2 regions of the Arthrobacter sp. AB6 genome follow, and region 2 is predicted to be linked to the other one. Evidence: riboswitches for the same ligand, from Rfam matches in the RefSeq annotation. Region 2 holds a riboswitch; the other holds the start of a gene.

Region 1 (3,401 bases), on a different contig from region 2:
GCGCCTGCAGCCTCTGCTCCATCACCACTGAGTGCTTCCGCCCCAGTTCCTGTCGGCGGCACAGAAGCCACATCGGAGGGTAAAACTGACACTGAGGCGAACAACCTTGTTTGGGCAATCGCTGCCGGCTTACTGCTCTGTGGTTCGGCTTTTACATATGCAACCAGGAGATTTAGCCATTCAAGGCGGCTGGCAATGCAACCTCGCGGGGCTAACGCGGACTTTTGTCGATGACGCAGAACCTGTTGCCGTCGGGGTCGGCGAGGACCACGAAATCGGGGTCCTCCGGATACAGGTCCCAGTCGACGTACTGGGCGCCCAGTGAAACCAGACGTTCCAACTCGGCGTCCTGATCGTCCGCATACAGGTCCAGGTGAATGCGGGGGTGCTCCTGGACCGGCGTTTCGCTCAGCATGAGTGCAAGCTGCGCTCCGGGGCCTGATCCCGGCACCAGGATTACCCACGTTTCGTCCCCTGGCTCCTGCGGGACGTAGCCGAGGGCGGCGTGCCAGAAGGCGGTGGCGCGGGCCAGGTCGTTGACGCCGAGGACGGTGCTGCCGATGCTCAACATCCGCCCAGCCTAAACCCGATTCACGGAACCTGTCCTGCCCCGGAGCCGGAAGTCGAGGGCTGCCCCGCTAGACTCGCCTGCATGGGGAACAACAACGCACCTGAGGACCGCAAAATTCCGCCACCTGCCCGGGTCCTTGCCGCCGTCGTGCCCATTGCCGGCCTCGCGGCGGTAATGGCAGGCGGCCTCGTCGCATGGAGCAACGCGAACGCCAGCTTCGGCTGGTTCGCCTACGCGCCGCTGGGCAACCAGCTTTTCACCGGCAGCGGCATTGCCTTCGTCACCCAAGGAACACAACTGGGGCTGGCAATGGCCGTCGTCGGGCTGCTCGTCCTGGCATTCTGGGCTGGATATCGGATCGGCAAAAAGGCCGCGCGCTGAAGAAGCACACATTGGAACCGGCGCCTCGACGCGCTGGCAGAACTTCTGGACGAGGAGAAACCGTCATGACCGAGAACGCCATCCGGCTCGAACGCCGCTTCGCGCACCCCGCGGACTCTGTGTGGGCCGCCCTGACCACACCCGAGCTGCTGGCCAGGTGGTGGGCGCCGGGCGACATCGCGCCGGTCGCCGGCCACCGCTTCACCTTGGACATGGGCTCCTGGGGCCAGCAGCAGTGCGAAGTCCTCACCGTAAACCCCGGCAAATCCATCACATTCCTCTTCTCGGAGGGCGTCCTGGACACCACCATCACATGGCGGCTTGAGCCGGTGGACGGCGGCACGGTCCTCCACCACGAACACGCCGGTTTCCGCCTGGACACCCCCATGGGCAGGCAGGCCTTTGAGGGCATGGGCAGCGGCTGGCCCGGCCTGCTGGCGCAGATCGACGGAGTCCTCGCCGGCTTCTCCAGACGCTGAAGGAGGCGCACGACGGCGGGCGCGTCCCGCCGTCGTGCGTCCTCCTCGAAGGGGCACGGATTTTGCATCCCGCCCCGAAAACCTGTATGGTGTGAGCCGTGTCACCGACCAGTGGCACGTGCTTATGATCTGCGGCGGGAGAGTCCTGCCGGTACGTTCTGCAGGCGCCGTAGGAGCAAATCCTCCCCAGGAATCTCTCAGGCCCACGTACCGCCGCGGCAAGGCAACTCTGGAAAGCAGTCCGGGCAACCGGGCTCACCGACGGTGCAAGTGGCGCCCCGCTGAACGGCAGGGCAACGCAAAACTCTCAGGTCCAATACAGAGCGGGGAGGAACCCGAATCGAAGTGGCACCGTTTGCCACCTGAATTATGGAGTTCCTCTCATGACGGTTCACTCGTCCCCAACCACCTTCGCAGACCGCCATATCGGCGCGCGCCGCCAGTCCGACATCGACACCATGCTCAAGGCCGTCGGCTACGACACCCTTGACGGCCTGGCGGACAGCGCGGTTCCGGATTCCATCCGCCAGGACAAGCCGCTCACCCTTGAGGGCGCCCTCAGCGAAGTCCAGGTCCTCGCCGAGCTCCGCAAGCTGGCCGGCAAGAACAAGATGGCCGTGCAGATGATCGGCCAGGGCTACTACGACACCGTGACCCCGCCGGTGATCCGCCGCAACATCCTTGAAGCCCCCGCCTGGTACACCGCCTACACCCCGTACCAGCCCGAGATTTCGCAGGGCCGGCTCGAAGCGCTGCTGAACTTCCAGACCATGGTCCAGGACCTTACCGCGCTCCCGGTGGCCAACGCCTCCCTCCTCGACGAAGCAACCGCCGTCGCAGAGGCCGTGCTGCTGATGCGCCGCGCCAACAAGTCCAAGACTGCGAAGGACGGCAAGACCGTCCTGGACGCCGACCTCCTGCCGCAGACCATCGCCATTGTGCTGGGCCGCGCCGAGGCCCTCGGCTTCGAGGTGGAAATCGCCGACCTCACGAACGGCCTGCCCGAGGGCGACATCAACGGCGTCGTCCTCCAGCAGCCCGGCGTCTCCGGCCGCGTCTGGGACCAGTCCGCCGTCATCGCCGAAGCCAAGGACCGCGGCGCCCTGGTCACGGTCGCCGCCGACCTCCTGGCGCTCACCCTCATCACCCCGCCGGGCGAGCAGGGCGCCGACATCGCCGTCGGCTCCACCCAGCGCTTCGGCGTGCCGCTGTTCTTTGGGGGACCGCACGCCGCCTATATGGCTGTCCGCGACGGCATGGAACGCACCCTCCCCGGCCGCATCGTCGGCGTCTCCAAGGACAACGCCGGTGTCCCGGCCTACCGCCTTGCCCTGCAGACCCGCGAGCAGCACATCCGCCGCGAGAAGGCCACGTCCAACATCTGCACAGCCCAGGCGCTGCTGGCCATCGTCTCGTCCTTCTACGCCGTCTACCACGGCCCCGACGGCCTGAAGGCGATCGCCGAAACCGTCCACAACAACGCCCGCGCCCTAGCCGCCACGCTGAAGACCGCCGGCCGCGAACTGGTGTCCGACACCTTCTTCGACACCCTCACGGTCAGTGTTCCCGGCAAGTCCGCCAAGGTGATCACCGCCGCCGAAGCCCGCGGCATCAACCTGCGCCTCATCGACGCGGACACCGTTGGCGTGTCCGTTGATGAAACCACGACGCCGGAGGTCCTCGCCGCGGTTGCCGTCGCCTTTGGCGCCGGTCCGGTTGTGTCCGGTGAGGGCTTCGAGCTGCCCGAATCGGTGCTGCGCACCTCCAGCTACCTGCAGCACCCGGTGTTCAACACGCACCGTTCCGAGACCCAGCTGCTGCGCTACATCCGCCGCCTCTCCGACCGGGACTTGGCACTGGACCGCACCATGATCCCGCTGGGCTCCTGCACCATGAAGCTCAACGCCACCGCCGAGATGGAGGCCATTTCCTGGCCGGAGTTCGCGTCCATCCACCCGTTCGCCCCGGAC
Region 2 (3,401 bases):
GGTCCCGGCCAGGCCCGCCGTCCTCTTGCCGTTGGACGTTTCCTCATTGACGGTCAGGCAGACGTCCCAGCCCCAGTACACAAAAATGGACAGTGAGATGCCTGCAGCGATCTGCCCGAAGGTCTCGATCCTGGTGACGTCGAACCACTCCCAGCTGAACGGGATGGCAGTGTCAGAGGCTGACCAGTTGGCAAAGGCCATGCCAACAAAGAGGCCCAGGACAACCAGCTGGAATCCCACCAGGCAGTACTGCACCAGCTTGGTGGTGTGGAGGCCGCGGTAGCTGACCCAGACGGCCAGGGCCACAAACACAAAGCAGGTCAGCACGTTCACTGCCTTGTTTGCCGCCAGCCCGGCGAGCTCCGGCGAGCCCGTCAGCTGCGAAAGGAAAAGATAGAAGAAGTCGACGGCGACTCCCGCGAGGTTGGAGAGCACAATGATGTTGGCCGCCAGCAGGCCCCACCCGCCCATCCAGCCAACCCACGGGCCGAAGGCCTTGGTAACCCAGGTGAAGGTGGTGCCGCTGTCCGGGGAATCGGCGTTGAGTTCCCGGTAGGCGAGGGAGACCAGGATCATGGGGATGAAACCGATCAGGAAGATGACGGGCAGTTGGAGCCCGGCTTCATTGACCGTGGGGCCAAGGGCGCTGGTCAGCGTATAGGCCGGGGCGATGGTGGAAATCCCCAGGACGACGACGGCGAGGAGTCCCAGCTGACCGCCCTTCAGTCCCTTGGGGCTGGTGCCTGCGGTTGCCGGCGAGGCACTCCCGGAACCATGGGCGGATGTGCTGGTGCGGATGGTCTCGGTCATGGCACCACTTTCTGGAGAAGTTGAGACGGCGGTCACTATATGAATGGCGTTCATTTAGTATGTCGATACACGGTCCTGGAAGCAAGGAAAATAATGAACGCTGTTCTTTTATTTCGGATGTGAGGGATTTAGTAAGCTCACTGAGAAATTCCCTGCCGGCCCTCCGCCGTGCCGGCTGGTGCTGGTAGCGTCGGGCTTACTGGACCAATTGAGGAGGATGCATGAAAGCTTCACCGACACTGACCAACAACCTGCAGGCCGTGCTCGCCGACCTGATCGAACTGCACATCCAAGGCAAGCAGGCACACTGGAACATTGTGGGAACCAACTTCCGCGACCTGCACCTGCAACTGGATGAGATCGTTGACGCTGCCCGCCAGTTCGCCGACGACACCGCCGAGCGGATGCGGGCCCTCCACGCCCTGCCGGATGGCCGCAGCTCCACCGTGGCCGGGTCCACCAGCCTGGCCCAGTTCCCGGAAGGCCTGATCAGCACCAAGGACGCGATCGAGCGGATCGTGGCCGCCCTTGAGGCCGCCGTTGGCACCATGCGCAAGGTTCACGATGAGGTGGATGAAGAGGATCCCACCACCGCGGACCTGCTGCACGAGTTCATCGCCAAGCTGGAGCAGTTCGCCTGGATGGTCAACGCCGAAACCATGAAGCCCACCGCGAGCGTTACTGCCCCCGACTCCAAGTAGCCACGCCTGGCCCAGGCCAAGCACCCGGCGCCGGGCGTACTGTCCGGCGCCGGGCGCCGTTTTCAGCCTGTTCCCAGGCTGCGGTCACGGTGCCATCTCTGGAGCGGCTGCGGGGCTGGCTGACATTTGCCCCCGGGCCCGCGGCATAGGAGAATTGGGCTGTGTGCGGGCCGTTACCGGTGCGCAAAGACAACCCAAATGAATAGCCTTTGATCTGCGGCGGGAGAGTTCTGCCAGAAGGTACAAGCAGGCGCCGTAGGAGCAATACCTCCCCAGGAATCTCACAGGCCCATGTACCGCCGCGGCGAGGCACCTCTGGAAAGCAGCACGGCGTCCGCTTCGAGGTCCGGTCCCCGGATCTTGGCTGTTGTGCTCACCGACGGTGCAAGCGGTGCCCGCGTGTTCAGGCAACGCGGAAACTCTCAGGTCCAGATACAGAGCGGGGAGGACCCGAATCGATGTGGCGTACCCTGCGCCGCCTTAGTTATGGAGTTCCTCGTGACTGTATCTCCGGCCTCCGCCGTTCCGGCCACTGCCACCCAGGCAACTGCCGAACCCGCTTCTGCCGCCACCTTTGTTGACCGGCACATCGGCGCAAGGCGCCAGGCCGACGTCGAAACCATGCTCAAGGCCGTGGGTTACGACACCGTGGACGCGCTGGTTGATGCCGCCGTCCCCAAGGACATCCGGCAGGACTCCGCGCTGGAACTGTCGGCCGCCCTGAGCGAAGTGGAGGTGCTGGCTGAACTGCGCCGGCTGGCCGCCAGGAACAAGACTGCCGTGCAGATGATCGGCCAAGGCTACTACGACACCGTGACGCCGCCGGTGATCCGCCGCAACATCCTTGAGGGCCCTGCCTGGTACACCGCGTACACGCCCTACCAGCCCGAGATTTCCCAGGGCCGCCTCGAAGCGTTGCTGAACTTCCAGACCATGGTCCAGGACCTCGTGGCTCTGCCCATCGCCAATGCATCCCTGCTGGACGAAGCCACCGCAGTGGCCGAGGCAGTGCTGATGATGCGCCGGGCCAATAAGAACGCAGATGCCCGGGACGGCAAGACCGTCCTTGACGCGGACTGCCTGCCGCAGACCATCGCCATCGTCAAGGGCAGGGCAGAAGCGCTCGGCTTCGAGGTGGAAGTGGCCGACCTTTCCAGCGGCCTGCCCGACGGTGCCATCAATGGCGTGGTGCTGCAGCAGCCCGGCGCTTCCGGCCGCGTCTTCGACCACGCCGCAGTGATTGCCGACGCCAAGAGCCGCGGCGCGCTGGTTACCGTGGCCGCCGACCTCCTGGCCCTCACCCTCATCACCCCTCCCGGCGAGCAGGGCGCGGACATCGCCGTCGGCTCGGCCCAGCGCTTCGGCGTCCCGCTGTTCTACGGCGGCCCCCACGCGGCCTACATGGCTGTGCAGAAGGGCCTCGAGCGCTCCATGCCGGGCCGCCTTGTCGGTGTATCGAAGGACAACGCCGGCTTTCCCGCCTACCGGCTGGCCCTCCAGACCCGCGAGCAGCACATCCGCCGCGAGAAGGCCACGTCCAACATCTGCACCGCCCAGGCGCTGCTGGCCATCGTGGCCTCGATGTACGCCGTGTACCACGGCCCGGAGGGCCTGAAGGCGATCGCCCAGGCCGCGCACTCCCACGCAAAGATGCTGGCCGCGTCCCTCAGGGCCGCCGGTTTGGACGTGCTGCACACGAGCTTCTTCGACACCGTCACCGTCTCCGTGCCGGGCAAGGCTGCCGGGATCGTCGCTGCCGCCGAAGCCACGGGCATCAACCTGCGCAGCATCGACGCGGACACGGTGGGCTTCTCCACCGATGAAACGACAACATCAGAAATTACCGCCGGGGTGCTGCAGGCCTTCGGCGTCCCGGCCGCCGCGGACGGC

The links. Region 2 has a riboswitch for glycine ahead of gcvP (aminomethyl-transferring glycine dehydrogenase). Riboswitches for the same ligand answer to the same signal wherever they lie in the genome.
Region 1: it holds a riboswitch for glycine, as region 2 does, so the genes downstream of both, gcvP (aminomethyl-transferring glycine dehydrogenase) here and gcvP (aminomethyl-transferring glycine dehydrogenase) in region 2, are expected to answer to the same signal.

What each region holds. Positions count from the first base shown of each region.
Region 1 covers NZ_JAUZVL010000003.1:4,602-8,002, reverse strand. The annotation lists gene Q9R30_RS02780 (S8 family serine peptidase) at 1-234, shown strand, start outside; gene Q9R30_RS02775 (VOC family protein) at 212-571, opposite strand; gene Q9R30_RS02770 (hypothetical protein) at 653-952, shown strand; gene Q9R30_RS02765 (SRPBCC domain-containing protein) at 1,018-1,431, shown strand; glycine riboswitch at 1,557-1,654, shown strand; gene gcvP (aminomethyl-transferring glycine dehydrogenase) at 1,815-3,401, shown strand, end outside.
Region 2 covers NZ_JAUZVL010000037.1:3,050-6,450, reverse strand. The annotation lists gene Q9R30_RS18985 (APC family permease) at 1-810, opposite strand, end outside; gene Q9R30_RS18980 (Dps family protein) at 1,032-1,511, shown strand; glycine riboswitch at 1,722-1,820, shown strand; gene gcvP (aminomethyl-transferring glycine dehydrogenase) at 1,998-3,401, shown strand, end outside.